DNA from 3 places in the Micromonospora sp. WMMD1155 genome. Region 2 is predicted to be linked to each of the others. Evidence: riboswitches for the same ligand, from Rfam matches in the RefSeq annotation. Region 2 holds a riboswitch; each other region holds the start of a gene.
The links. Region 2 has a riboswitch for cyclic di-AMP ahead of O7617_RS19915 (hypothetical protein). Riboswitches for the same ligand answer to the same signal wherever they lie in the genome.

Region 1 (9,859 bases), 3.6 Mb from region 2:
GGCATGCATCCGGACGACGTCGCCCGGCAGGCCGAGGGGATCATCGAGTTCTCCGGGATCAACGAGCGGGGCGACTTCGCCAGCCTGCCGATGCGGACGTACTCGTCCGGCATGGCGGCCCGGCTGCGGTTCTCCATCGCCGCGGCCAAGAAGCACGACGTGTTGCTCATCGACGAGGCGCTCGCCACCGGTGACAAGGGCTTCCGCAAGCGCAGCGAGCAGCGGGTGCGGGAGTTGCGCGCGGACGCGGGCACGGTGTTCCTGGTCAGCCACCAGCTCTCGTCAGTACGGGACACCTGCGAGCGGACGATCTGGCTGGAATCGGGCGTCCTGCGGATGGATGGCCCCACCGACGAGGTCGTCCGGGCCTACGAGGCGTACGCGAACAGCAAGTAACACCTCCGGCATCGACACGACGCCACGGACCGCGTCGCCCGCGTTGGGGCGGCGCGGTCCGCGCGTTAAGGTTCATCCCGTCGCCGCTCGGGCGGAACTTTCCGTTAACGCATCCCTGAGAGTGAGGATCCGGCAATGACGCAGGACCAGACCACTGGCCCGGACGCCGCAGCGGAGACCCCGACGCCATGGCGGCCCTCGCGGACGGTGGCCGTGGTTCTGGCCGGCGGCACCGGAACGCGGTTGGGCCTGGGCATCCCGAAGCAGCTGCTGAAGATCGCCGGCAAGCCGATCATCGAGCACACCCTGGCGGTCTTCGAGGCCGCGCCCGAGATCGACGAGATCATCGTGCTGATGGCGTCCGGTCACGTGGACGACGCCCAGCAGATCGTCGAGAAGGCCGGCCTGCGCAAGGTCACCAAGGTGATCGAGGGCGGTGACACCCGCAACGCCACCACCCGGATCGCGCTGGACGCGGTCGGCCCGGAAGACTGCAACATCCTCTTCCACGACGCGGTGCGCCCGCTGCTCAGCGGCCGGATCGTGCGCGAGTGCGTCAACGCCCTCTGGACCTACGACGCCGTGGACGTGGCCATCCCGTCCGCGGACACGATCATCCAGGTGGACGACAACGACTGCATCACCGACATCCCGGTGCGGTCCCGGCTGCGCCGGGGCCAGACCCCGCAGGCGTTCCGCTCCCCCACCATCCGTGCGGCGTACCGGATCGCCGAGGGCGACCCGAACTTCGCCGCCACCGACGACTGCGGCGTGGTGCTGCGCTACCTGCCCGGCACCCCGATCAAGGTGATCGACGGTTCGGACGAGAACATCAAGGTCACCCACCCGGTCGACGTGCACCTGGCCGACAAGCTCTTCCAGCTCGCGGCGGCACAGGCACCCCGGCTGACCGACCACCGCAGCTACAGCGAGGAGCTGACCGGCCGCACCATCGTGGTGTTCGGCGGCAGCTACGGCATCGGCCACGAGTTGACCGGGCTGGCCCGACGCTTCGGCGCTCAGGTCTTCCCGTTCAGCCGTTCCAGCACCGGCACCCACGTGGAGCGGGCCGAGGACGTCGAGGCCGCGCTGACGACCGCGTTCGAGGCCACCGGCCGGATCGACCACGTGGTGGTCACCGCCGGGATCCTGGAGCGGGGCGAACTCGCCGAGATGGACGAGGAGACCATGGACCGGGTGCTCCAGGTCAACTTCGTCGGCCCGGTGACCATCGCCCGCCAGGCGCTGCCCTATCTGCAGCAGACCAAGGGCCAACTGCTGCTGTACACCTCCAGCTCCTACACCCGTGGGCGGGCCCGCTACGCGCTCTACTCGGCCACCAAGGCCGCCCTGGTCAACCTGACCCAGGCGCTCGCCGACGAGTGGGCCGACGTCGGCGTACGCGTCAACTGCATCAACCCGGAGCGGACCGCCACCCCGATGCGGACGCGGGCCTTCGGCGAGGAGCCGGAGCACACGCTGCTCGCCGCGGAGGCCGTCGCCCAGTCGTCCCTGGACGTGCTGATCTCCGACCTGACCGGCCAGGTGATCGACGTACGCCGGGCGCCCGGTGACGCGGGCACGCCGAGCGTGCCGACGCAGGGCGGGCCGGGTCAGGTCGAGACGGCGGCCGACGCGGCGTCGGCCAACTGACGCCCACGCCTGCGGAACCACGAACGGAGCGACATGCGCGGCGACCTGGTCCGAAAGTTGGCTGCCCGCTGCCTGAGCACCGGCTTGGCCGTGCTGGCCTTCGTCGTGCTGGCGCTCACCGACGCCACCGGCTGGGGCCTGGCGGTGGCCGTCGCGGCAGTGGTCGCGGCGGCCGCGGAGCAGCGCGTCCGGCCCGGCGCCGACCTCGTCGCGGAGACGACGCTGATCGCCGCCGCCGTCCTGGTGGGTTACTGGCGGCGGCTGGACGACGGGTTCGACGTGGCGCTGGTCGCCACCGCACTGGTCCTGCTGGGGCTGGTGCTGCTGGTGGGGCCCCTGCGGACCGCCGGCAACCTGGAGATCCGGGCGGCGAACCTGCCGGTTCGCGCCTGGACGCCGGTGGTCGCCGACCAGCTCGGCACCGCGCTGCTCGGGCTGCTCGCCGTGGTGGCCGTCGCCGCCGCGCTGACAGTGCCGGCCGTGGTGCCACTGCTCGCCAGCCTGCTGGTCGGTGCGGGTGCCGGGGCGGTCGGGCTGGACCTGGCCCGGCGGCGGTTCCGGCCGGGCGCCGGCGGTGGGGCGGTGGGCCGCGCGCTGCGTCGGCACCAGCCGGAGTTCGTGCTCTACTTCTCGGCCCCGCCCGGTTCGGAATACCAGGTCACCATGTGGCTGCCGTACCTGCAGCGGATCGGCCGCCCGTTCCTGGTCATGCTGCGCGAGCCGGAGTTCCTCGCCCCGGTCGCCGCGGCCACCGACGCCCCGGTGGTCTACTGCCCGACCCTGCGGGCCATGGACGAGGCGCTGGTGCCGAGCGTGCGGGCGGCGTTCTACGTCAACCACGGGGCGAAGAACAGCCACTGCATCCGTTTCACCCAGCTCACCCACGTCCAGTTGCACCACGGCGACAGCGACAAGGCGCCGAGCGCCAACCCGGTGTCCGGGATCTTCGACCGGATCTTCGTGGCCGGTCCGGCCGCGATCGACAGATACGCCCGCGCCGGGGTGCGGATCCCCGCCGAGAAGTTCGTGGTGGTCGGCCGCCCGCAGGTCGAGTCGATCCAGGTACGCCCGGAGCCCGCGCGGGGTCTGGCCCACCCCACCGTGCTCTACACCCCCACCTGGACCGGGCACCACGCCGACGCCGACTACTGCTCCCTGCCGGTGGCCGAGCGGTTGCTGCGTTCGCTGCTGGAACGCGGCGCGACGGTGATCCTGCGGGCGCACCCGTACACGACGCAGAACCCGTCGTCGGCACGCCAGTTGGGCCGGCTGACCGAGCTGCTGGCCGCCGACCGGGCCCGCACCGGCCGGCAGCACGTGTTCGGCGCGGCGGCCCGGGAGCTGAGCCTCACCGAGTGCGTCAACTCCTCCGACGCCCTGGTCTCCGACGTGTCCGGGGTGATCTCCGACTACCTCTACTCCGGCAAGCCGTACGCGGTGACCGACATGGGCGGCGCGGGCGACCGGTTCGTGGAACGCTTCCCGCTGGCCGGTTCGGGTTACGTGCTGCGCGGAGACATGTCCAACCTGGACGGTGTGCTGACCGACCTGCTGGACACCGACCCGCTGGCCGAGGCCCGCTGGGCCACCCGCCGCCGCTACCTGGGCGACTTCCCCGCCGAGTCGTACGCCGAGGCGTTCCTGACCGCCGCCCGCCGGGAGCTGGCACCGACGCCGGAACTGGCCGCGCCCACACCGGTGTAGCTCCTCAGCGGTACGGGTCCAGCAGCGCCAGCACGGCCGCCGGGTCCTGCACGTGCGCGTTGTGGCCGAGACCGGGCAGCGTGGCGACCGGCACCCCGTACTCCTTGAGCTGTTCGTCGGTGACCATCGGGTCGTGCTCGCCGCGCGCCAGCACGACCGGCACGTCGGTCGCCGCCAGCAGCGCGGTCAGGTCGGGCTCTCCCACGGCGAACGCGGTCGGGTCCATGGCGAGGCGCCACCGACCGTCGACCTGACGCAGCCCGGCGTCCACCACCGGATCGTCCGGCGGGACCAGACCGGCCAGGCCGGACACCCGCAGGTAGCGGCGTGCCGCCTCGGCGCGGGTGGCGAACCAGCTCACCGGCCGCGCGGCGAGGTCGGCCGCGCGGGTCAGCTCGTCGGGTGACCAGACGGCCTTGATGCCCAGGCCCACCACCGCGTCCACCGGTGCCCCGGCGGCGCGGGCGGCCAACGCGAGGCCGACCACCCCGCCCAGCGAGTGTCCGAGCACCACGAGCCGGTCGCCGGGCGCCAGGCCGCGCGCCACCCGGTCGGCGAACCCCGCGAAGGTGTACGACGGCAGCGGCTCCGCCCAACCGTGACCGGCCAGATCCGGTGCCAGCCACCGTCCCGCCCAGCGCTGCTCCAGCAACGGCGCCCACGGCAACCAGACGTCCCCGGTCGTGCCCATCCCGTGCAGGAGCAGCAGGACCCGCCCACGACCGGCTTGACCACCCCATTCATCCACCACGGCCGCAGTCTCCCACGGTTCTCGGCCGGGTACGAGAGTCGTCGCCTCCGCCGGACACCGACGGCACCGACGAGAACGCCGCGGGCGTCGGCCCCTTGTGGGGGACGACGCCCGCGGCGGTCAGCGTGCCCGGGTCAGGCGGAGTAGCCCCGGCTGGCGATCCAGTTGGCCAGGTCGATCGTGGTGATCCAGTACGACGGGTCGGCGGCGTTGGCCGAGTCGGCGATCCGCACGGTACGGCCGTTGTCCTGGTAACCCACGACGGCGATGTAGTGCCCGCCGCCGTAGGAGTGCCAGCCGCCGTCGGTGTCGACGGCGTCGCCGACGACGTTCGCGACCACGCCGCGGCCGTCGGTGATGGCCTCGACGACGTCGGCCTGGAGCCGGTCCATCTGGGCCGGGCTGGGGGCCCCGGCGAACATCCGGGTCCGGTACGGGGAACCCTTCACCTCGGCGTTGAGCACCCGGGTGGTGTCCTCAGCCGAGTTGGTGCCCATCTCGGTGGTGCCCAACTCCGCGCCGAGCTCCTCCTGGGTGCGGTCGATCCCGGCGGCGCTGAGGGCGTTACGGGTGGCCGCCGGACCGCAGTTGTAGTACGTGTTCTGCGCCTCGTAGTCGTAGTCCAGCACCTTGGTCGCGGGCGGCTTCGGCGGCGTCGGCTTACGGGTGAGGTCGGGGTTGCTCTTGGCCTTGGCCGCCGGCGACGCGGCGCTGGTGGCCGGGGCGGCGGTGGTCGGCGCGGCGCCGGCCGACGGGGATTCCGCGCGCACCTCACCACGGGAGGCGGCGACGTCGCTGCGCATCTCGGCGACGGTGGTCGCGGTGCGCCGGCCGGCGGGGGCGTCGTCGGCGGTGGTGAGCAGGGCGCCGGTGGTGGTGGCGATGGCCAGGGCCGCAGCGGAGGCGGCGACGATCTGGTACGGGCGCTCGGTGGCGAAACGGCGGAGCTGACGCTGCAGGGTGTGCTTCACGGGGTCCTCCACGGATCGGGGGGAGAGCGGCACACCGGCGCCCGAACCGGTGTCCGGGCAGGCGTCGACGCGCGGACCGTGGTCCGCGGATGGTGAACCGCTCAGGGGAACGCCCGGCGCGGCCGGGCGGTTGGGCGATGACCCGGGGGTCAGCTCACCGTCACTGGACGGATGAGCGGGGGCACCGCTGCGCCGTGGAGGCGAGGGAACAACCAAGGGGTGGAAAGGTGCTGCACGAGGATGGAACTCCTTCCGACACCGCCTACCGGGTTAGCTGACGGATTCGGGCGGGAAGATCGCCCTACCGCGGGCCATTGCTCGCGGATTCACCCCGGACTTACTGATGGGTCCCCGGTTCGTTGATCACGATTGAGCGGGTCGGCGCGGCGTCGCCTTCTGCGATCGGTTACCGCACCGGACGGGACGACAGTACTGGCCCGTCCGCACCCCTGCCAAGCCAGCTTCACCTGCGTAAACCCGAAATGGCGAGGCAATTTCTGCGCGTATTGCCGATGACGTGACTCGATGGGACAAGCGGTTGCGGTGACGCCTGGGGGCGACAACCGGACAGGCCGCCAACTATGCGACCGGATTCGCCGGAAGAATCGCGCCGATCGCGCCGGACGCCCGATTCCCGGTCGGCGTGAGCCGGCTCACGTCACGGATCGGGCTCAACTCGCCCGGGCCGGCCGCCAGCGTGCCACGACCGCGGGTCGGAACGCGCCGGTCACCGCCCGCCGCGCGGGTAGCGGGTCGGTTCGCAGCCGGACCGCCGCCGCCCCGGCCTCCGTGGCGAGGACCCGTGCCGAGTCGGCAGCCAGTTCGGCGTCCCGCCAGGCGGCCCGTTCCCGGGCCGAGGCGGCCTGGTAGTCGGCCAGCCTCGCGTCCCGGATCGTCCGGCTGAGCAGCACCTCCTGCTCGACCGGGTGCCGCCGGGGATCCCAGCCGCGCCGATGCGCGAACACGTCGCCGAGCTGCGCCATGGTCAGGTCGCCCCGCCAGTACGCCGCCATCGCCGCGCGATGCAGGTAGCGCTCCCGGGCGGCGTACTCGGCCGGGGTATGGGGGGTGTGCGGGGTGGGCAGCGCCCCGGCACCCGCGAAGCGACGGGCGGCGGTGTCCGCCTCGTCGTAGGCGGCCCAGGACCGCTCCATCTCCTCCTGAGCGGTCAGCCAGGCGGCACGCCGCCGCTGCGCGGTCCTGGCCGCGCCGGCCGCGGCGACCGCCACCTCCTCGGCGTACCGACGCCGGTCGGCGGCCTCGGCGGCGGCCACCTCCCGAGCGGTGGGGGCGGTCGAGGGCGGATCGTCCGCGGGCCGGTCCCGGTCGGGGCGGGCCACCAGCAGGGCGAGTACGCCGAGGGCCAGCAGGAACAGCGTCGACCAGATGGCGGCGGCCTGCGGCACCTCGGTCACGAACTGGTAGAAGACAGCGGTCTCCATGGTCGGCACCTCGGGCAGAGAGCGATGCGATGGGGAGCCGCACCGGCCACCGGGCCACGGCGGAGCACGGGCCGGTGGGGCGCGGAGCTGGTGGATCGACAGGCGCGGCGGCGGGACGCTCGTCCCGGTGACTCAGCGCCCGGGCGGGGCTCGGGGTGCCCGGCTGCTCGGGGCGTGGCCGAGGGGCAGCCGGTCGGACCCGGCCACGCCCACCGGCAGCGGGCCGGTCGTGACAGCGACCTGCTCAGCGGGCGGCGCTGGTTGCGGGTCGACCGACCACGCCGAGGAGGTGTCCTCGACGGGCTGCTCGGTCACCGCCCGCGCCTCGTGCACGCCCTCCTGCGTGGAGGTGGACGAGCAGGTCGCCGGGAGCGTGCCGGGGGCGAACGACTGTGGCACGGCGGCCGAGGCCGGGCCCGCGCCGAGCGCCAGAGCCGCGACGACGGCGAGGCTGGTCAGCACCCGCGTCGCCCAGCGCGCCACCCACCACAGCGGACAGGTGAGCGCGACCGGAAGCACGAGCCCACGCTACCGCCGTACCGGCCTCGGCGCACCGACCACGGGCGTGTCGTCCAGCGCCGCGCCGAACCCCCGCTGAGCAGGGTGGACGGTGTCAGCGCGAGTCGACGTACGGTGATCGGTCGTTGGTCTGCTCGCCGCCGGCGGCGGCGTCGGGGCCGCCCGCGCGTTGTCGGGGGACGGTCGTCGGACGGGCCGGGCGGCGCGGTGCGAGTCGACGCATCATCGGCGTCTCGACGAAGCGGTGCAGCAGCCCGGCGAGAACCAGGTTCACCACCAGGAAGCCGAGCACCACGACCGGACCGCGCCAGCCCGTGAACCCGGTCCCCCAGTCGCCGCTCAACCGCAGCACGCTCGTCATCACCAGGACGTGCACCAGGTAGAAGGCGAAGGAGACCTCCCCGAGCCAGACCAGCGGCCGGGACCGCCACGGCGACCGCTTGTCCCGCACGTCGGCGTCCGCGGCGGCGGTGATCACCAACAGGTACGCGACAGCGAGCAGCGTGGTCCACAACTCCGCGCGGATCCACTGGGCGGCCGCCACCCAGGTGGCCACGAAGACCAGGCTGGCGACGGTCAGCCCCGGGCCGCGCCAGAGACCCCGGCGCATCAACTCGGCCGCGACCGCGCCCAACCAGAACTCCAGCGACCGTACCGGCGGGAAGATCTGGGTGAACCACCACCGGCTCACCTCCGGCACCAACTGCTGGGCCGGCCAGAGCGCGAGGATCAGCAGCGGCAGCGCGACGATCAGCACCCAGAGCAGCTTCGGGCCGGCCCGGCGCAGCAGCGGCAGCGCCAGCGGCAGGCACAGATAGAAGAAGAACTCGCAGGAGAGCGACCAGCTCACCGTGTTGACGCTGTAGAACCAGCCCATCCGGGGATCCCACGCCTGCAACAGCAGCAGGTTCTCCAACGCCACCGCCGGCAGGACCGGGTCGGCGAACCACCAGGCGACCAGCAGGGCCGCACCCCACAGCACCAGATGGTTCGGGTAGATCTTGGCGACTCGACGCCGCCAGAAGGTGCGCCGGGAGTCGCCGACGCGGGCCGACCAGACCAGCACGAAACCGCTGAGGATGAAGAAGAACTGCACCCCGGACAGGCCGAGGGTGAACAGCGCGTCCACAACCGCCTGGTAGTCCGGCTCGGCGATGATCCGCATGGTGCCGGCGTGGAAGCCGAAGACCAGCAACGCGGCGATCCACCGCAGGCCGGTCAGCGAGGGCAGCCGGGCGGGCACGGCGGCGGTCGACACCGCGGCGGCGCTGGTCATGCCGGGATCCCGAAGCTCGGCACTGTCACCAGCACGTCCGTATCCTCCTCGGCGGGGCGTCGGACGACGCGACGGCGACGCCCGCGACGGCCCGGCAGGGCCGCACCGAGGCACCCTACCGGGTCACTCTCGGGTGAACCGGACGCGTCCCGCACCGCCTGCCCCGCTACCGGCACGCCGGACCGGTGACCTGCGGACCAGCCGCCGTTAACCTTCCGCTCGGCGGGAGTTCAGGGACTCCACCATCGGCGGTCACGTCGGGTTCCGGGCCCGGCCACCCGGGTCGTCAAAGGTGGCGGACGTGGTCAATGAGCCGACGCACGCACCGCTGCTGAGCATCGTCGTGCCCGTTTACGGCGTCGAGGCGTACCTGTACCAGTGCCTGGAGTCGATTCGGGCCGACATCCCGGCGGGCGAGTCGGACGCGGTCGAGATGGTCGCCGTCGACGACGCCTCCCCGGACGGTTGCGGCGACATGCTCCGCTCCTACGCCACCGGCCGGGACGGGGTCCGTGTCGTACACCTGAGCAAGAACGTGGGCCTCGGCCTGGCCCGCAACGCCGGGCTGGACGTGGCCACCGGCCGCTACGTCTGGTTCGTCGACAGCGACGACTGGTTGCCACCGGGCACGATCGCGGCGGTGCTGGACCGGCTGCGCCAACACCAGCCCGACGTGCTGATGCTCGACCACCTGCGGGTGCACGAGGACGGTCGGCGAGAGGTCGACGCGAGCAGTCACCTGCTGCGCGGCATCACCGGCGTCACCCGCCTGGACGACCAGCCGCAGCTGCTGCGGGTGCAGCACACCGCCTGGAACAAGGTGGTCCGGCGGGACTTCCTGGACCACCTGGAGCTGCGCTTCTTCCCCGGCTGGTACGAGGACATCCCGTTCAGCCACCCCCTGCTGATCGGCGCCGAGAAGATCTCCGTGCTGGACCGGGTCTGCTACCTGTACCGGCAGGGTCGGCAGGGCGCGATCACGTCCACCCGCAGCGGCCGGCACTTCGACGCGTTCGCCCAGTACGAGCGACTGTTCGAGTGGGTCGCCCGCAAGCACCCGGACGAGCGGCTGCAGGCCGAGCTGTTCCAGCTGATGATCAACCACTATCTGGTGGTGGTGGGTAACGACGGGCGGCTGCACCCGCAC
Region 2 (9,859 bases):
TCATGGCGGGTAGCCGGTGTTACCGCCGGGTATCCCGGTGCTCGTGGTGCTGGGCGGCCCTGGGGAGGTGGCGATGCCGGAGCGATTCGAGGTCACCGAGCCGGACGGCGTACGGCTCGAGGTCGCCATGCCGGACGGCGTACGGCTCAACGTCGGGGTGACCGGGCCGCCGGACGCCCAGGTGACAGCCGTCCTGCTGCACGGCTGGACGCTCGACGGGCGCGCCTGGCACCGGCAGGTCGAGGCGCTCGGCGCGGCGTCGCTCGGCGGGGCGGTGCGGGTGGTCACCTACGACGCGCGGGGGCACGGCCGCTCCAGCTGTATGACGCTGCCCACGGCCACCCTGGCCCAGCTCGGCGACGACCTGGCCACGGTGATCGACACCGTGGCGCCGACCGGGCCGGTGGTCCTGGTCGGGCACTCGATGGGCGGCATGACGATCATGGAGTACGCCCACCGCCACCCGGAGCACTTCGCCGCCCGTACCTCCGGGCTGGTCTTCGTCTCGACCACCGCCGAGGGGCACACGCACACCGTCTACGGCCTCTCGCCGCGGATCGCCCGGCTGATCCGGCTGGCCGAGACGACGGGTGCCGGCGTGTTGGCCCGATGCGGTTCGTGGCGGGCACCCCGAGCGTTGTTGAACGCGCTGCGGCCGAGCATTCGATGGATGCTGTTCGGCGACCGCTGCGAACCGTCCGACCTCCGCCTGGTGACCTCGGCGGTGGCGCGCGCCTCGCTGCGCTCGATCGGGGGGTTCCGCGCCTCCATCGGCGCCCAGCACCGCCTGGAAACCCTCGCCGCGCTGGCTCCGCTGCCGGCCGCCGCACTGGTCGGCGACCGGGACCGGCTGACCCCACCGCCGTGCGCGGAGTCGATCGCGGCGACTCTGCCGGCCACCGAGCTGACCATCTGCCCTGGTGCCGGGCACATGCTGATGATGGAACGCCCGGACGAGGTCAACGCCGCGCTCACCGGAGTTTTGCGCCGGGTGCTCGCCGAACCGCCCTCCCGCAGCCTCGACGCGACCCCCGCCTGAGCACGTTCCCGCACCTCGGGCGCGGCGGGCCGGGCCCGGGGCCGTACCCTTCTGCGGTCGGCCTGCGCGGTTCCCGCCGCCTGCCGGCGACAGTCGAAGGAGCGTGCGTTGACCGACCAGACCGGCCTGGAGCAGGAGATCGCCGTCGAGCAACGCCACCTCGACCGGGTGTACGCCCGGTTGGCCGAGCTGCGGCAGTCGGCGGTCCGCGCCGAGCGCGACGGCTACCGGATGGCTCGGGTGGGCACCTTCGGCGCGCTCGTGGAGCGCGACGCGATGGTCTTCCACGCGGCACAGCGACGACACACGCTGGACGCCGAGCACGAGGGGCTGGTCTTCGGGCGGCTGGACCTGCGCGACCGTCAGGTGCTGCACGTCGGGCGGCTCGGGATCCGGGACGAGGACGCCAGCACCCTCGTCGTCGACTGGCGGGCGCCGGCCGCCGCCGCCTTCTACCAGGCCACCCCGGCGCAGCCGCTGAACGTGGTGCGTCGCCGCACGATCCAGTCCCGCGCCGAGCGTGTCACCCGGATCGAGGACGACCTGCTGGACCCGACCGCCGCTCCGGAGGGGATGACGGTCGTCGGTGACGGGGCGTTGCTGGCCACCCTGTCCAAGGCCACCGGCCGGGGCATGCGGGACATCGTGGCGACCATCCAGCGGGAGCAGGACGAGGCGATCCGCTCGCCCGGTAACGGGGTGACGATCGTCGCGGGTGGCCCCGGCACCGGCAAGACGGCGGTGGCCCTGCACCGGGCCGCGTTCCTGCTCTACTCCGACCGCAGCCGGTACGCGGGCGGCGGCATCCTGGTGGTGGGCCCGTCGTCGGTCTTCGTGGAGTACATCGGCTCGGTGTTGCCGTCGCTCGGTGAGGACACCGCGACCCTGCACTCGCTGGGCACCCTCTTCCCGGGGATGACCGCCACCCGCACCGACCCGCCCGAGGTGGCGGCGGTGAAGGGCTCGCTGCGGATGCGTCGGGTGCTGGAGCGGGCGTCCCGCGACGCGGTGCCGGGCGGCCCGGGTGAGCTGCGGCTGCTCTACCGGGGCACGCTGCTGCGGCTGGACCGGACGACGCTGGACCGGATCCGGGACCGCGCGCTGCACCGGGGCGCCCGACGCAACGAGGTGCGCCGGGCCGGCTTCGACGGGGTGTTCGCCGCGCTCTGGGCGCAGGCCCGTGAGGTGGGCGTCACCCGGCTGCCGGAGCAGCGGGCCTTCGAGGCGGAGATCGCCGAGCGGTCGGAGTTCCGGGAGTTCCTGAAGGCGTGGTGGCCGCGTCTGCACCCTCGGCACGTTCTCGGCTGGCTGACCCGGCCGGACCGGCTGCGCCGGTACGCCGGGGGGATCCTCTCCGGCGCGGAGATCCGGCTGCTCACCGCCGCGTACCGGGACCTGGACTCGGCCGGGCTCACCATCGCCGACATCGCGCTGCTGGACGAACTGGACGCGCTGCTCGGGAAGCCGGCACAACCGGCCCGGGCCCGTCGTGACCCGTTCCAGCTCGCCGGGGGCGTACGCGAGCTGAGCACCGCCGCCGACCGACAGCGGGCCGCCCGGGCGGCGGCCCGGGAGCGGCCGGAGGACTACCGGGAGTACGCGCACGTGGTCGTCGACGAGGCGCAGGACGTCTCACCGATGCAGTGGCGGATGATCGGCCGTCGGGGGCGGTTGGCCTCCTGGACCGTGGTGGGTGACCCCGCGCAGACCGCGTGGACCGGCGACCCCGACGAGTTGGACCGGGCCCGGGACCAGGCGCTGGGGCGGCGCAAACGGCACGACTTCACGCTGACCACGAACTACCGCAACTCCTCCGAGATCTTCGCGGTGGCGGCGGCGGAGATCCGTCGGCTGTACCCGGATCTGCCGCTGCCGAGCGCCGTCCGCTCCACCGGGGTCGATCCGGTCGAGTTGGTGGTGCCCGCGACCGGGCTGGAGACCGCGACCGTGAAGGCGGCCGCCGACCTGCTGGCCGAGGTGGAGGGCACGGTCGGCGTGATCACGCCGGTGCCGCGCCGCGACGAGGTCGTCGGCTGGCTCGACGCGCTCGCCGCGCCGAGGTTGCAGGTGGTCACCAGCCTGGAGGCCAAGGGCATGGAGTACGACGGAGTGGTGCTGGTCGCGCCGAGCGAGATCCGGGCGGATCCGGGCGCCGGAGTACGCACCCTGTACGTGGCGCTGTCCCGGGCCACCCAGCGACTCACCACCATCGACCCGACCGGCTGACCTGCCCGGATGAGGCCGATGAGAGCCCGCCGCCCTGACACTTGCACACATTGCGATGTGAACATACATTGGACCGGATCCCGGATCGCGGCGGAAGGTGATTCACGTGGGCGCAGGTCATGACCACCACCACGGGTCCGTCGCCAATGCCGCGCACCAGCACCGGGGGCGACTCTGGGCGGCGTTCGGGCTGCTCGCCACCCTGATGGTGGTCGAGGCGGTGACCGCCCTGCACACCGGCTCACTCGCCCTGCTCTCCGATGCCGGGCACATGTTCACCGACGTGCTCGGCATCGGCATGGCGCTCGCCGCGATCACCGCCACCCGACGGGCCACCGGCGACCCGCAGCGCACCTTCGGGCTCTACCGACTCGAGGTGCTCGCCGCGCTGGCCAACGCCGTCCTGCTCTCCGGCGTCGCGGTCTACGTGGTGATCGAGGCGATCCGCCGCTTCGGCGACCCGCACGAGGTCATCACCGGTCCGATGCTCGTGGTGGCGGTGCTCGGCCTGCTGGCGAACATCGCCGCGTTCGGCCTGCTCCGCGCCGGCGCGCGGGAGAGCATCAACATCCAGGGCGCCTACCTGGAGGTGCTCGGCGACCTGCTCGGCTCGGTCGGCGTGATCGGCGCGGCGGTGCTCATCACCGTCACCGACTGGTGGTGGGCCGATCCGCTGGTCGCCGTCGCCATCGGCGTGTTCATCCTGCCGCGCACCTGGCGGCTGGCCCGCGCGGCCATCCGCATCCTGGTGCAGGCCGCACCGGAACACCTCCAGGTGACCGCCGTGCACGACCGGCTGGCCGCAGTCCCCGGCGTGGTCGAGGTGCACGACCTGCACGTCTGGACGCTCACCTCGGGCATGGACGTCGCCTCCGCCCACCTGACCATGGAGCCCGGCGCGGAGGTCGGCGCGGTGCTCACCGCCGCGCGCACCGCCCTGCACGACGACTTCCGCATCGAGCACGCCACGTTGCAGATCGAGCCGGGCGCGGCATCCGGAGAATGCGGCTCCATCGAGTGGTGAAGGTCGATTCACCGTGATGACGCACGCACCGTCCGTCACATTCGCTGCAGCGGCCCCACCGGTACCGGTAGGCTCTGTCCCGGCCGCCACCAGGCGGCGCCTCCCGGCGCCGGTGGTGGTCGTCGCCTAATCGCCCGCACGGGCGAACCGGGGAACCACGTTCCTGGGGTGCATCCGCGTCAGCGGTAGGGATCTTCCGTCCCGAACCCGTCAGCTAACCCGGTCGGCGGCTGACGGAAGGACTGCGCAGTGGCACCAGCACGACCACCCGCCGCCCGACTGGCGGCCCTGATCGTCGCGATGCTCGCTCTCGGCGTCGCGCTCCCGGCCGGCACCGCCTCGGCCGCTCCCCCGACCGGCCAGCGGGCCGCCGCACCCGACTCCGACGAAGAGGGCGGCACCCCGGCACTCCGCGCCCAACTGGAGGCCGCCAGCAAGGGCTACCTGGACGCGAAACGCGCCCTGGACACCTCCGTGCAGCGGCAGCAGCAGCTCACCACCCAACTGAAGACCATCGAGGTCGAGCTCGACCAGCGCAGCGGCAAGGTCGGCGAGATCGCCGGCGTCGCGTACCGCACCGGACGACTCAGCACGATCTCGGCGCTGCTCAACAGCAACACCCCGGAAGGCTTCATGGACCGGGCCGCCTCCCTGGACGCGGTGGCCGCCAACGAGGACCGGGTGCTGCGCGACCTCCTCACCACCAAGGACCAGGCCAACCGCACCCGCGCCGCCCTGGACGGTGAGATCACCGAACAACGCAAGCAGGTCGCGGTGATGGCCAAGCGCAAGGAGCAGGCCGAGCGGGCCCTGACCGTCGCCACGGCCCCGAAGCCACAGACCACCGCCGACACCGGCTCCAACCGGGGCACCTCCACCAGCAACGCGAAGGCCGCGCCCCGCAACTCCGACGGCTCCTGGCCGAAGGAGTCGTGCAGCGTCGACGACCCCACGCCGGCCAGCGGCTGCATCACCCCGCGCACCCTGCACGCCCTCAACCAGGCCAAGGCAGCCGGCTTCACCAGGTACGTCTCCTGCCACCGCAGCGGGGGCTCCGGCGAACACCCGAAGGGCCGAGCCTGCGACTTCGCCGCGCAGAAGGGCGGCTTCGGCGGGGACGCCACCGGCGGCGACAAGACGTACGGCAACAACCTGGCCGCGTACTTCATCCGCAACGCCGACCGGCTCGCCGTGCTCTACGTGATCTGGTACCGGCAGATCTGGCTGCCCAGCAGCGGGTGGAAGTCGTACAGCGGGGCGGGCGGCGACCCGTCCAGCGACCACACCAACCACGTACACCTGTCCGTCTACTGACCACCCGTGGCCGGTGCCCACCTGCCCGGGGGCACCGGCCACGGCTACGTCGCGGGGCGTACACCCGATGTCGCCGGTCGTCGGACGACCCGGCCGCGGTCGACGGGCAACATCGCGGTATGCCTCGGATCCCACCGGCCGCCCGCAAGGGGCTGCTCACCCTGCACCTGGTCACCTCGCTGGGCTGGCTCGGCACCGACCTGGTGCTGCTCACCCTCGGCATCGCCGTGCAACGGGGCGGCGACCCGGCGGTGCTCTACCCGGTCGGCGCGCTGGTCGGCACGGTCCTGTTCGCGCCACTGAGCATCCTGGTCTGGCTGGTCGGCGTCGCCAGCGCGCTGCTCACACCGTGGGGCCTGCTGCGCTACCGGTGGGTGCTGGTCAAGCTCGTGCTCACCACGGTGATGGTCGGGCTGGTGCTGTTCCTGCTCACCCCGAACCTGCGCCACGCCGGGGCGTTGAGCGCCGCCCTGCCCGCGCGGGACCGCGCCGACCTGGTGATCGCACCAGCAGTGTCGACCAGCCTCATGATCATCGCGACGGTGCTCTCCACCTACAAGCCGTGGGGACGGCAGCGGGCCGCCCGACCAGCCACCGTGAGCAACGCCCGCAGGTCGACGCCCACGGCGCCCTGACCAGGCCACAGCGGTGACCACGCCGCGTGGGTGGCCGTGCCCCGACGCCCCTGCGGTGACCTCGCCGTGACCGCGACCCACGCCTGCGGCCTGCACATCCTCGCCGACGCGCCCACCGGGGAGCCCAGCGGTGACCACACCGCGACCGCGACCACGCGCCTGACCGAACCCACACCCCCGACCGCCGCCACGCCCCCCGACCGCGACCGCACCCCGACCGTGACCACGGGACCATGATCGCGCTACAACCATGATGCAGGGGTCTCCTGGGCACCATCAGGCCACTACATCCATGATCGAGCGTGGCCTTGACGGCTGCGGGCTCGCCGATCCGCTCCGGGCGGTCGCGCCGGGTGTTTCGACCTCAAGATCCCCGCAACATCAGGGATAGTGCTGCCTCCTGCGCCCCGGAGGCAGCAACATCCGGGATGTTGCTCGGATCTTGGCGCGCGGCGCGAGACGCGAGACGCGGCGCGCGGGGCGCGCACGCGCGGGGCGCGCACGCGCGGGGCGCGCAGGCGCGGGGCGCGCACGCGCGGGGCGCGCACGCGCGGGGTCAGGTGGTGGGTGGGGGGTTGCTGGCGCGTTCCAGGGCCGGGCCCAGGCGGGTGGCCAGGGCGAGGTGAGCGGCACGGGCCTGGCGGAACGCGTACCGGAACAGCGGTGTCGGCGCGGTCAGGGTGATCTCGACGTCGACGCGGACCAGGCCGTCCGGCTCGGGGCGTAGCCGGGTGTGGTTGTGGACGGTGGTGGCCGGCCACTGACGGGCCACCATGACGATCTCGTCGTCCTCGTTGCTCAGTACGTCCGCGTGGTAGGTGGTGGTGAAGCGCAGCGGGCCGGCCGCCAGCCGGTCGTTGATCGTGTAGCTGGCCTGCGCGCCGGGGCGGGGCGGCAGTCGGCGGACCCGGACGATCAGTGGGTGCAGCTCACCCTGCCGGGTCAGGTCGCTGAGCAGCGCGGCCGCGTGGGCGACCGAGCATCGGGCCTGAACGGTGTAGCTGAAGGTATCGCTGCTGAGCACACCGTCTCCCGCCGTCGACTGTCGCACGATCGTCCCCTACCGATGTCTGGCTGGCAACGCCCCGCTGGGCGGGCGTCGGAGGATGGGATGCAAGCTACTATTTGTCGCATTAGTGATGAATAACCCAACCGTGCTGAGGGTGGACACCATGAACGGCGACGATCCGGTGAGCGGGCACGTGATGGTCTTCGCGCCAACGCCACAGCTGACGGTGACCGTGGACCAGCCCAACGACCACCCGGAGTTGCACCTGCACCCCGGCGGGCAGGGCGTCTGGCAGGCCCGGATGGTGATGTCGCTCGGCGTCGACGTGGTGCTCTGCGCCGCCCTCGGCGGCGAGATCGGGCAGGTGCTGGAGCCGCTGCTGGTCAGCGAGGGCGTCGACCTCAAGATGGTGGTCCGTGACTCCGGCAGCGGCGGGTACGTGCACGACCGCCGGGGCGGGTCCCGGGAGGAGATCGCGGACGTGCCGGGGCAGCCGTTGAGCCGACACGAACTCGACGAGCTGTACAACCTGGCCCTCGGGGAGGGCTTGGCGGCGGCCGTGAGCATCCTCAGCGGGCCGAACGAGCCGTGGCTCGTCCCCGCCGACCTGTACCGGCGGTTCGCGGCGGACCTCGGCGCCAACGGCGGCCGGGTGGTGGTCGACCTCTCCGGCGATCATCTCTCCGCGGTGCTGGAGAGCGGGGTGTTCTTCCTCAAGGTGAGCCACGAGGAGCTGATCCGCGACGGCCGCGCCCGCACCGACGACAGCGTGGAGTTGACCCGGGCGATGTACGAGCTGCACGCGGCCGGTGCCGAGACGGTGGTGGTGAGCCGGGCCGACCAGCCGGCGCTCGCGCTCATCGACGGGGAGTTGTTCGAGGTCGAGATGCCCCGGCTGGAGGCGGCCGATCCGCGCGGCGCGGGCGACTCGATGACCGCCGGGGTCGCCGCCGTCGTGGCCGGCGGCGGGGACATCCGGACCGCCATCCGGACCGGCGCCGCAGCCGGCGCGTTGAACGTGACCCGGCACGGCCTGGGCACCGGACGGCTGGACTCGATCACCGGACTCGTGGACCGGGTCCGGCTGGTACCGGCGGACAGCCGGCCACAGGAGCGGACCACCCCCGAGGAGCTGGCCGACCGGGTGGTCGACCGATGACCCTGCGGGTCCTGATCACCAACGACGACGGGATAGCAGCACCCGGCATCCAGGCACTCGCCTGGGCGGCCGTGCAGCGGGGCCTGGACGTGGTGGTCGCCGCGCCCTTGGAGGAGGCGAGCGGCACCAGCGCCGCGATGAGCGCGATGGAACGGGACGGGAGGGTCGTCGTGAACGATCATCCGCTACCGGACCTGGCGGGAGTGCCCGCGTACGGAGTCGGCGGCTCCCCCGGGTTCATCACGCTGATCGCCCTGCACGGCGCGTTCGGTCCGCCCCCGTCGGTGGTGCTCTCCGGAATCAACAGGGGCGCCAACGCCGGCCGGGCGGTGCTGCACTCGGGAACGGTGGGGGCCGCGTTCACCGCCGCCACGAACGGGTGTCGCGCCATGGCGGTCTCCCTCGACGTGCTCTCCGCGGGTGAGGCGACGGCGGCGAGCGGCGGTGCCGCGGTGGACGCCGCCGCCCGGGTACGCGACGCCGAACGGCACTGGAGCACCGCCGCACGGGTCGCCCTGGATCTGCTCCCCCGGTTGACCTCAGCGCCGTTGGAGAGCGTGCTGAACGTGAACGCACCGGACCTGCCGCACGGGGAGTTGCGCGGGGTGCGTCGAGGTGCGCTGGCCAGCTTCGGCCAGGTGCAGATGACGGTGGCCGAATCCGGGCACGGCTACGTGCGTACCTCGTTGGAGGAGCCGGGGCAGGCCGCACAGCCCGGCACCGACGTGGCGTTGCTGGCCGCCGGGTACGCGTCGGTGACGGCCATCCGGGCGGTCACCGAAGCGGCCGACGTGGACCTGACCGGGCTGGACGAGCAGACCTGACGCGGGGGCGTCAGGCGCCCGGCAGCACCTCGGGGGTGGCGGCCCCGGCGAAGTAGGGCTCCGGAGCGCCGAACAGGCCGAGCAGACCGGTCACCCAGAGCTGCCGGTGCACGAACCGGCTCGGTTCGGTCACCACCAGCTTGACGTCGCTGACCTCGGCCGTCTGGAAGCCGGCGACCATGGCGCTGATGCCGACGGAGTCGATGAAGGTGACCAGCCTCATGTTGAGCTCGATGCGCAGGGGCCGACCCTTGGCCAGCACCTCCGCGATCGCTTCGCGCACCTCGTACGCTGTGTCGACGTCGATCTCGCCCCGCGGGGCGATCTCCACGACACCACCGGACAGAACCGACTTCACGATCGACAGGCTCACGCGAGCACCTCCACCCGCCCGTCCCCCGGGCGCCTCATCAGTACGCGGGCCGCGACCGAGAGTATTCCTCCAACGGCCTCGGTCGCCACCCCTCGGGATGAGCAATTCGCGGATCCGAGCCAACAAAGCGGCCCATATCCGTACTTTTCAGTATCTGATTACTCAACACTTTTCGTTATCTGCGGCTCGTCGATCAGTCGTGACCGACGCGTCGCCGGACCAGGGTAGCCGTCCGGACCCGGCGCGCCCGACAACC
Region 3 (9,859 bases), 2.2 Mb from region 2:
CGATCGCCACGTCGGTGCCCGTGCCCATGGCCAGCCCGAGGTCGGCCTGGGCCAGCGCCGGGGCGTCGTTGACCCCGTCACCGACCATCGCCACCGACCGGCCCTCGGCCTGGAGCCGCTTGACCACGTCGACCTTGCCGGCCGGCAACACCTCCGCGATCACCTCGTCGACGCCCACCTCGGCCGCGACCGCCCGGGCCACTGTCGTGTTGTCGCCGGTCAGCAGGACCGGGGTGAGCCCCAGGGCGCGTAGCCGGGCCACCGCCGCCCGGCTGGTCGGCCGGACCACGTCGGCGACCGCGAGCACGCCCCGGGCCCGCCCGTCCCAGCCGGCCACGATCGCCGTACGGCCGGCGGCCTCCGCCTCGCTGACCGCCCACTCGATCTCCGGCGGTACGTCGAGCTGAAGCTCGCGCAGCAGCCGGGCCCGGCCGACCAGCACGACCCGCCCGTCCACGGTGCCGGTCACGCCCAGCCCTTCCAGGTTGCGGAAGCCGGTCACCGAGGGCAGCGCACCGGCCTCGGCGGCACCCGTGGCGACCGCTCGGGCGATCGGGTGCTCGGAGGCGGCCTCCACCGCACCGGCGAGGCGGAGGAGCTCGGCCCGGTCCTCCCCGCTCACCGGCACGACGTCCACCAGGGTCATCCGGCCGGTCGTGACGGTGCCGGTCTTGTCCAGCACCACGGTGTCCACCCGGCGGGTGGACTCCAGCACCTCCGGTCCCTTGATCAGCACACCGAGTCGGGCGCCCCGCCCGGTGCCGACCAGCAACGCCGTCGGGGTGGCCAGGCCGAGCGCACAGGGGCAGGCGATGATCAGCACGGCCACGGCGGCGGTGAACGCGGCGGTCGGGCCGGCTCCGGTCCCGAGCCACCAGCCGAGGGTGCCGACGGAGAGCGTGATGACGATCGGCACGAACACACCGGAGATCCGGTCCGCCAGCCGCTGCACGGCCGCCTTGCCGCTCTGCGCCTGCTCGACCAGGTCGGCCATCCGGGCGAGCTGGGTGTCCGCGCCGACCCGCGTCGCGGTGACGACCAGTCGCCCGCCCGCGTTGATGGTGGCACCGACCACGCCGTCACCGGGGCCGACCTCGACGGGCATCGACTCACCGGTGAGCATGCCGGCGTCGACGGCGGAGGTGCCCTCGTCGACCACGCCGTCGGTGGCGATCTTCTCCCCGGGGCGGACCACGAACCGGTCACCGACGGCGAGCCGGTCCACCGGGACCAGCGTCTCCACCCCGTCTCGCAGCACCGCCACCTCGCGAGCGCCGAGTTCGAGCAGGGCACGCAGGGCCGCGCCGGCGGTCCGCTTGGACCGGGCCTCGAAGTAGCGCCCGGCCAGGATGAACACGGTCACCCCGGCGGCGGCCTCCAGGTAGATGTTGCCGGCACCGTCGGTGCGGGTGATGTCGAAGCGGAACGGGTGCGTCATCCCCGGCATGCCGGCGTCACCGAGGAACAGCGCCCAGAGCGACCAGCCGAACGCAGCGAGGGTGCCGAGCGAAACCAGAGTGTCCATCGTCGCCGCGCCGTGCCGCAGGTTGGTCCAGGCCGCCCGGTGGAACGGCAACCCACCCCAGACCACCACCGGGGCGGCCAGGGTCAGCGACAGCCACTGCCAGTAGTCGAACTGCCAGGCCGGGACCATGGCCAGCAGCACCACCGGCACGCTCAGCGCCACCGAGACCCAGAGCCGGGTACGCGGACCCTTCAGCGGGTCGACCGACTGCTCCTCGGTCGGCGGGCTGGGCAGCGCGGCCGTGTAGCCGGTCTTCTGCACGGTCTCGATGAGGTCGTCAGGTGTGACGCCGTCGGCGTACCGGACGGTCGCCTTCTCGGTGGCGTAGTTGACGGTGGCGCTCACGCCGTCCATCCGGTTGAGCTTCTTCTCGATCCGGGCCGCGCAGGCGGCGCAGGTCATCCCGCCGATCGCCAACTCGATCCGGTTCGGCGCCTCAGGTAGCGGTCTGCTGGTGGTGGTCATCGTCTCGTCCCGTCAGTTGTGCCCGTGCCCGGGGGTGCCGTGGTCGGCGCCCCCGGTCGGCGCGGGTCCGCTCGTGCTGGGAACGGGCCCGGTCGAGATGCCGCCGGTGACGACGGTGAACTCGGCGGTGTGCACCGCCCCACCGTGCCGGAAGTCGAGGTAGAGCCGGTGGCTGCCGGCCGACGGCACCTCGGCGAGGAAGGTGATCGCCGGGCCGGGGCGGGTCCGCCCGTCCCCCGGTGTCCCGTCCGGGTGCACGTGCAGGTACGCCAGATCACCTCGGCGCAGCGCCACCAGGTGCCCGTACGCGCCCAGGTAGGGCTCCAGGTCGGTGACCGGCTGCCCGTCCCGGCTCACGCTCAGGGTCAGCGGTGACGTGCGGCCGGGCTGCGGCGCGCCGGTCAGGGTCACCGTGTAACCGTCGACGGTGGTGCTGGTCGAAGGGGGTGGCAGCGGTCGTTCGGTCAGCTCGCCGGGGACCGTCACGTCCACACCGAGGGTCAGCGGCTCACCCCCGGTCGGGGCGAAGTCGGCGAACGCCCGCCACTGCCCGGCGCCGTCGAACGGGGTGTCGACCCGCCAGGTGCCGTCCGGGGCCAGGTCGGGGTGCACGTGGCGGAAGCCGGAGAGGTCCCGCCGGGCGACGATCAGGTGCATCCGCTTGTCGTGCGCCACGTCGTAGCGGGTCACCGGGCGGCCGTCCGGCCCGACGATCCGGAAGGCGAACTCGTCGGCCGGAACGTCGACGGTTTCGAGGGTGTAGCCACGGTCGGAGACGAGCAGGCCGCCGGGGAGCCGGTCGGCGGCCTCGTCGGCGGCGCCCGTCGCGGGAGCCGGGCCGTCGACGTGCCGGCTCTCGGCCGCCGGGGCGCGGTCGACCACCCGGCCGATCCCGTACGTCGTGCCGAAGACCGCCGCCAGGCCGACGGCGAACCCGGCCAGCTTCGTCACCGTGCGCATGCCGCCCCTCCGATCACGCGTCGACGAGGTTGTAGCCGGCCTCGTCGACGGCGGCCCGGACGACAGCTGTGTCCAACGGCTGGTCGCTGTCGACGGTGACCCGGCCGGTCGCGAGGTCGACCTGGACGCCGTGCACGCCCGCGATGGCACCGACCTCGGCGGTGACCGCGCTCACGCAGTGCCCACAGGTCATGCCCTGCACCTGGTACGTCGTGTTGACCATCGAAACGTCTCCCTTACCGGTACGGGGTGGGGGTATCCCACCGGAAGCGACCGTACCATACCCCCGGGGGGTAGGCTATCCTTGCCGGCATGACCACACCCGCCCCGATTCGGGGATACACCGCCAGCAAGGACCAGCTGCTCGCGCGCCTCCGCAGGGTCGAGGGGCAGGTCCGGGGCATCGAGAAGATGGTCGACGACGACCGTTACTGCATCGACGTGCTCACCCAGATCTCCGCGATCCAGGCCGCCCTCGACAAGGTGGCGCTCGGGTTGCTCGACGGGCACGCCCGGCACTGCATGCACGAAGGGGCGGCCGAGGGCCGGGCCGACGAGATGGCCACCGAGATGATGGCGGCGGTCGGCCGTCTGATGAAGCGCGGCTGACAGCCCTCAGTCCGACTGCCCGAGACGGACCCGGCGCAGCAACTGCGCGTTGAGCGCCACCACGATCGTGGACGCCGACATCAGCACCGCCGCCAGCGCCGGACTCAACGCCACACCGGCCCACGCCAACACCCCCGCCGCCAGCGGCAGCGCCACCACGTTGTAGCCCGCCGCCCAGGCCAGGTTCTGCCGCATCGTGCGGTACGACGCCCGGGACAGCCGCACCACGGCACCCACCCCGCGCGGGTCCGACGACGCCAACACCACCCCGGCGGACTCGATCGCCACGTCGGTGCCCGCGCCGATCGCGATACCGACGTCCGCTCGGGCCAACGCCGGCGCGTCGTTCACGCCGTCGCCGACCATCGCCACGATCAACCCCCGCCGTTGCAGGTCGGCCACCCGGCTGTCCTTCTCCGCGGGCAGCACCTCGGCGAAGACCTCGTCGACGCCGGGCCGGAACCCGAGTTCGGCAGCGACCGCCTCGGCCACCGGCCGGGCGTCACCCGTGATCATGGCGATGGTCCGGACCCCCTCGGCGCGCAGCTCGTCGACGGCCCGCCGCGCCTCCGGGCGTACCTCGTCGGTCAGCGCGAACGCGCCGAGCACGGCCTCCGGCAGCCGCACCAGGTGCAGCACCGCGGCCCCCCGCGTCGACCACCGCCCGGTCGCCGTCTCCAGCTCGGTCGGTAACGCCAGGCTGAGTTCCCGCAGCAGCGCCGTACCGCCCACCGCGTACTCCGTACCGTCGACAGTCGCCCGCACGCCGCGGCCCGGCAGCGACCGGAACCCGGTGGCCGGGAGCGGTCCGGCGGGCCCGGCCGCCGCCACGATGGCCCGGGCCAGCGGATGTTCGCTGTCCGACTCGACGCCCGCCGCGATCCGCAGCACCTCGTCCCGCTGGACACCCGGCACCGGCAGCACGTCGGTCACCGCGTGCTCGCCCCGGGTCAACGTGCCGGTCTTGTCGAAGAGCACCGCACCGACGGTCCGCATCCGCTCCAACGCCGACCGGTCCTTGACCAGGATCCCGGACCGCGCGGCCAACGCGGTGGAGAGCGCGACGACCAGAGGGATGGCGAGGCCCAGCGCGTGCGGGCAGGCGATCACCAGCACGGTGACCGCGCGGACCACCGCCTCGTCGGGTCGGCCGAGCGCACTCCAGACCAGCACGGTCAGCACGGCGGTGCCGGTCGCCACGTAGAACAGTGCGGCCGCGAACCGGTCGGCGAGGAGTTGCGCCCGCCCACCCGAGCCCTGGGCCTGCGCGACCATCCGCTGGATCCCGGCGAGCGCGGTCTGCTCACCCAGCGCCTCGACGCGTACCCGGATCGCCGAGTCGGTGGCCACGGTGCCTGCCACCACCCGGTCACCAACCGACCGGGCGACCGGCCGTGACTCACCGGTGATCATCGACTCGTCCAGTTCGGCGTCGCCGTCGACGACGCGACCGTCCGCCGGCACCCGACCGCCCGGGCGGACCAGCACCACGTCACCGACCCGCAGGCCGGACACCGGCACCGCCTCGACCTGTCCGTCCGCCGCGACCCGTTCGGTCTCGTCCGGCAGCAGCGCGGCCAGCGCCGCGAGCGCCCCCCGGGCCTGCCCGATGGCCTTCATCTCCTGCCAGTGCCCGAGCAGCATGATGGTGACCAGCGCGGCCAACTCCCACCAGAAGTCCAGGTCGAAGGCGCCCACGCTGGTCGCCAGTGACGCCGCGTAGGCCACGGTGATCGCCATCGCGACCAGCAGCATCATCCCGGGGGCGCGGTCCCGCACCTCCCGCACCGCGCCGACGAGGAACGGCCAGCCGCCCCACCAGAACACCACCGAGCCGAGCACGGGGCCCACCCAGGAACGGCCTGGTACGTCCCAGCTCAGGCCCACCTGGTCCGACACCAGATGGCTGGCGAGGACCACCGGGACGGTGAGAGCCAGACAGACCCAGAAACGACGACGGAACATCTCGGGATCGTGCCCGGCGTGCTTGTCGTGCCCGGCGTGTTCGTCGTGCCCGGCGTGCTCGTCGTGCGGCGCCGCCGGGGTGTGCGGACCAGGGTCGGGCGGTGACGGTGCGGCCATGTCTCCAACATGCCGGTCGGTGAGCCGCCACGCGAGCGGTTCGACCGCCGACACTCCGTCACGACCTGCGTCCCCCGACCGGGCTGGTTAGCATTCCCCACGATGACCGCCGGTGGACCGAGGCACGAACGGGCAGCGTCGCCGTCGCACGGTGGTGCCGCGGCCAGCCGGTCGGGTCAGACCCTGACTGTCCGTGACCGAGCGATCGTCAGCCGGCGAACCGTCGAGTTCCTCCACCACGTTTCCGCAGTGACGGTGAACCGACCGGCCCACTGACACGTACCCCGCAACGGATCGTTGGGAGTCTCACCTTGGGTTCCGACCACGCCCGTCCCGCTCCGTCCGCCCCACCCCGGGTGCGACGGATCCTCGTCATGACCGTGGTGCCTCTCTTCGTCGCCACCGTGATCGCGGCCCTGGTCCTCTGGCCGCGCGGCGGGTCACCGCAGTCGGACGGCGAGGCGGACGTGCCGCGCTACCGCGGCACGGTGACCCGGGTGGTGATGGAACCGTGCCCGCCGTCGCCGTCGAGCCCCGAGGGCACACCGCGCGTCGGTGACGGCCGCTGCGGCACTGTCGACGTCCGTGTGGACGACGGACCGTCGGCCGGGGAGCAGGTCGAGACGCCGGTGCCCGACGGGCCGGGCGCACCCCGGGTCGAGGTCGGCGACGAGGTCATCCTGGTCGAGCTGACCGACCCGACCGACCCCACCATCAGCAACTGGAACGTCGCCGAGCACCAACGGGGCACCCCGATGCTGTGGTTGGCTGTCGTCTTCGCCGCCGCGATCGTCGCGTTCGGTCGGTGGCGGGGTCTCGCCGCGCTCGCCGGGCTGGCCGCCAGCTTCGCCATCCTGCTCACCTTCGTGTTGCCGGGTATCGGCGCGGGCAAGTCACCGCTACTGGTGGCGGTGGTCGGCGCCGCGCTGATCATGTTCGTGGTGCTCTACCTGACGCACGGGGTCACCGCACAGACGTCGGTGGCGGTGCTCGGCACACTGGGCAGCCTGGTGCTGACCGGCGTGCTCGCCACCGTCGCCACGGCCGCGACCCACCTCACCGGCTTCGGCAGTGAGGAAGCCACCACCCTGTCGATGTTCCAGGGCGACGTGGACCTGCACGGCCTGCTGCTCGCCGGCATCATCATCGGCTCCCTCGGGGTGCTCGACGACGTGACGGTCACCCAGGCGGCCACCGTCACCGAGTTGGCGCACGCCAACCCCGGCCTGACCCGGTTGCAGTTGTACCGGGCGGCGACCCGCGTCGGCCGGGCGCACATCGCGTCCACTGTCAACACCATCGTGCTGGCGTACGCGGGCGCGTCGCTGCCGCTGTTGCTCCTGCTCACCGCCGATTCGCGTCCGATCGGGCAGATCCTCACCAGCGAGTTCCTCGCCCAGGAGATCGTCCGCAGCGCGGTCGCCACCCTCGGCCTGATCGCCGCCGTGCCGCTGACCACCGGGCTGGCCGCGGTGGTGACCGCCGCCGGTCGCACGGACAGCACGTCGCCCGCCGACGCCACCGCCCCGCGACCGCAGCCGGACCGGGCCGAGGCGCTCGCCGCACTGATCTCACCGCGAACGGGTCACTCCGACGAGCCCGACCCGACGCGGCCCGCACCCCCATCGACCGCCGCCGACCGGTGGCCGGAGCCGAACAGGAGCACGGATACGACATGGTGACACTCCTCAGCGTGACCAGATCGGGCCCACACCCTGAGAACCGCGTCACTGGTCACTCACCGCTATGGCGAAATGACGCTTTTGGTCGGCATCCAGGCGTAGCTCACCCGGTCGACTCTCGGGTAACCTCGCTGCCGGTCACCGATGAAGGCGCGAAGCGGCGTCTGCGGTGCCACCGCCCAATCGCCAACCGGCGAGCCGGGGACCCAGGTACGTGGGGTGAATCCGCGTCAGCGGTAGGGGCCACTTCCGCCCCGAACCCGTCAGCTAACCCGGTCGGCGGTCGACGGAAGGGAACATTGTGACGGCACCCCTACGCCGCTGGTTGACACCCGTGGTGGCCGTGATCGCCGCACTGACCGTGCTCGCCGGGCCCCTCCCGGCCCACGCCGCCCCGACGACTCCCACCCCGTCCGGGCACGAGGAGGACGGCGAGCCGCAGCTGCTCACCGACGTCATCGAGCAGGCCAACCGCGACTACTCCGCAGCCAAGTCCCAATTGGACAAGTCCAAGAAGCGGCAGGGCGAGCTGGCGCGGGAGGTCGATCGGGCCCGGGCCGACCTGGACGCGCTGACCCCACAGGTCGGGCAGATCGCCGCCCAGTCGTACCGGACCGGCCGCATCGGCGCGCTCGCGATGCTGTTGGAGAGCAAGGCCCCGGACGCGTTCGTCCAGCGCGCCTCGCTTCTCGACGAGATGAACATGGTCAACGAGAAGAAGCTCGCCGAGGTCAACGCGGTGAAGGCCCGCGCCGAGCAGGCCAAGCAACTTCTCGACGCGGAGGTCCGCGAGCAGCAGAAGCAGACCGCCCTGATGGCGAAGCGCAAGAGCGAGGCGGACAAGGCGCTCTCCCTCGTCGGCGGAAAGGGCTTCACCGGCGGCCTGGTTGACGCCACGTCACCGGTTGCCAAGATCGGCCCCGGCCGCACCGCCGACGGCGACTGGAAGCCACAGTCGTGCAGCGAGAAGGACCCCACCACGTCCGGCTGCGTCACGCCCCGCACGCTGCACGCGTACAAGGAGGTCAAGCGGGCCGGCTTCAACCGGTTCGTCGGCTGCTACCGCTCCGGTGGGCCGTGGGAGCACCCGAAGGGCCGCGCCTGCGACTGGTCGCTGCAGAAGAGCGGCTTCGCCCCGTGGCACAACGAGGACACCCGGAAGTACGGCAACAACGTCGCCGCATTCCTCATCCGCAACGCCGACCGGCTGGGCATCTACTACGTGATCTGGAACCGCCAGATCTGGTTCCCGGCGACCGGCTGGAAGTCGTACAGCGGGCCGTCGAACCACACCGACCACGTCCACATGTCGCTGCTCTGACCCACAGGGGTATCGACCGAGGGCCGTTCCGCGTCGCGCGGAACGGCCCTCGTCGCGTCCGGTGACCGAGCGGCCCCGGTCGGGCAGGGAGCGGCCCTCGTCGCGTCCGGCGGCCGAACGGCCCTCGTCGCGTCCGGCGGCCGAGCGGCTCCGGTCGGGTCAGGCGGCGGCGGGCGCGGCCGGGTCGCTGTCGAGGGTCGTGAAGCCGGCCGGCACCGCGGCCACCGGGCGCACCTCGCCGGCGGCGAGCCGGTACGACACACCGACTACCGCGCACCGCCCCTGGGCCACCGCATCGGCCAGCACGGGCGACTGCCCGAGCAGAGTCTCGACCGTCTGTGCGATGTGGATGTCGACGATGCCGTCGATGTCCCGCACACCCTCGGCCTCGGCGCGGCGCAGGCTGGGCAGCACGGCGTCGACCACCGCGGGCAGGTGCCCCGGCGGGCGGGTGCCGGTCGCGGCGGCCTCCCGGGCCGCCTGGACCGCGCCGCACGAGTCGTGACCGAGCACCACCACCAGCGGGGCGCCGAGCACCGTCACCGCGTACTCCACGCTGCCGAGCACCTCCGGACCGGCGGTGTGGCCGGCGGTGCGGACCACGAACAGGTCGCCCAGCCCACGGTCGAAGATGATCTCGGCGGCCAGGCGGGAGTCGGAACAGCCGACGATCACCGCGAACGGGTGCTGCCCGTCGGCCACGGCGGCCCGGCGCCCGGCGTCCTGGTTGGGGTGGTGCGGGGTGCCGTCGACGAAGCGCCGGTTGCCGGCCACCAACTCGGTGTACGCCCCTACCGGCCCGCTCGACGCGGGTGCCCGGTCGGCAGTCCGCTGCGGCCCCGGCTGCCCGCCGGTCGTCCCGGAATGACTCATTCCGCACCTCGTCTCGACGCATCTGACCTGGTCAAACGGCTTCAGGCAGGCCGGCGGCGGGCGCTGGCTCGGGATCCACCGTCACACGCACCGAAAGACGCGTCAAGGGATGCGTGATATAGATTTCATACGTTGACCCCGAATCGACGGCTGGGCGACGCACCGAGGGCGGACATCCGGAGAGGCGGTCACACGATGGCGAGCACGCCGACCGGCAGCGGGCGGAACTGGACATTCCTCACCAACCACGGGCACGTCCTGCTGGCCATCGCCCGCGACCCGACCGCCCGGCTGCGGGATGTCGCCGCCGAGGTCGGGGTGACCGAACGCGCCGCGCAGGCG

Region 1: it holds a riboswitch for cyclic di-AMP, as region 2 does, so the genes downstream of both, O7617_RS02415 (C39 family peptidase) here and O7617_RS19915 (hypothetical protein) in region 2, are expected to answer to the same signal.
Region 3: it holds a riboswitch for cyclic di-AMP, as region 2 does, so the genes downstream of both, O7617_RS09490 (hypothetical protein) here and O7617_RS19915 (hypothetical protein) in region 2, are expected to answer to the same signal.

What each region holds. Positions count from the first base shown of each region.
Region 1 covers NZ_CP120742.1:584,896-594,754, forward strand. The annotation lists gene O7617_RS02395 (ABC transporter ATP-binding protein) at 1-396, shown strand, start outside; gene O7617_RS02400 (bifunctional cytidylyltransferase/SDR family oxidoreductase) at 532-2,049, shown strand; gene O7617_RS02405 (CDP-glycerol glycerophosphotransferase family protein) at 2,083-3,753, shown strand; gene O7617_RS02410 (alpha/beta hydrolase) at 3,758-4,504, opposite strand; gene O7617_RS02415 (C39 family peptidase) at 4,639-5,475, opposite strand; cyclic di-AMP (ydaO/yuaA leader) riboswitch at 5,720-5,861, opposite strand; gene O7617_RS02420 (hypothetical protein) at 6,147-6,917, opposite strand; gene O7617_RS02425 (hypothetical protein) at 7,050-7,436, opposite strand; gene O7617_RS02430 (acyltransferase) at 7,531-8,712, opposite strand; gene O7617_RS02435 (glycosyltransferase) at 9,014-9,859, shown strand, end outside.
Region 2 covers NZ_CP120742.1:4,305,171-4,315,029, reverse strand. The annotation lists gene O7617_RS19930 (alpha/beta hydrolase) at 74-1,039, shown strand; gene O7617_RS19925 (AAA family ATPase) at 1,148-3,265, shown strand; gene O7617_RS19920 (cation diffusion facilitator family transporter) at 3,372-4,289, shown strand; cyclic di-AMP (ydaO/yuaA leader) riboswitch at 4,403-4,534, shown strand; gene O7617_RS19915 (hypothetical protein) at 4,590-5,603, shown strand; gene O7617_RS19910 (hypothetical protein) at 5,723-6,238, shown strand; gene O7617_RS19905 (hypothetical protein) at 6,305-6,475, shown strand; gene O7617_RS19900 (SRPBCC family protein) at 6,795-7,262, opposite strand; gene O7617_RS19895 (PfkB family carbohydrate kinase) at 7,411-8,406, shown strand; gene O7617_RS19890 (5'/3'-nucleotidase SurE) at 8,403-9,230, shown strand; gene O7617_RS19885 (STAS domain-containing protein) at 9,241-9,603, opposite strand.
Region 3 covers NZ_CP120742.1:2,112,794-2,122,652, forward strand. The annotation lists gene O7617_RS09460 (heavy metal translocating P-type ATPase) at 1-1,990, opposite strand, end outside; gene O7617_RS09465 (hypothetical protein) at 2,003-2,950, opposite strand; gene O7617_RS09470 (cation transporter) at 2,964-3,173, opposite strand; gene O7617_RS09475 (metal-sensitive transcriptional regulator) at 3,263-3,559, shown strand; gene O7617_RS09480 (heavy metal translocating P-type ATPase) at 3,566-5,524, opposite strand; gene O7617_RS09485 (YibE/F family protein) at 5,953-7,323, shown strand; cyclic di-AMP (ydaO/yuaA leader) riboswitch at 7,490-7,620, shown strand; gene O7617_RS09490 (hypothetical protein) at 7,625-8,644, shown strand; gene O7617_RS09495 (carbonic anhydrase) at 8,804-9,517, opposite strand; gene O7617_RS09500 (MarR family winged helix-turn-helix transcriptional regulator) at 9,713-9,859, shown strand, end outside.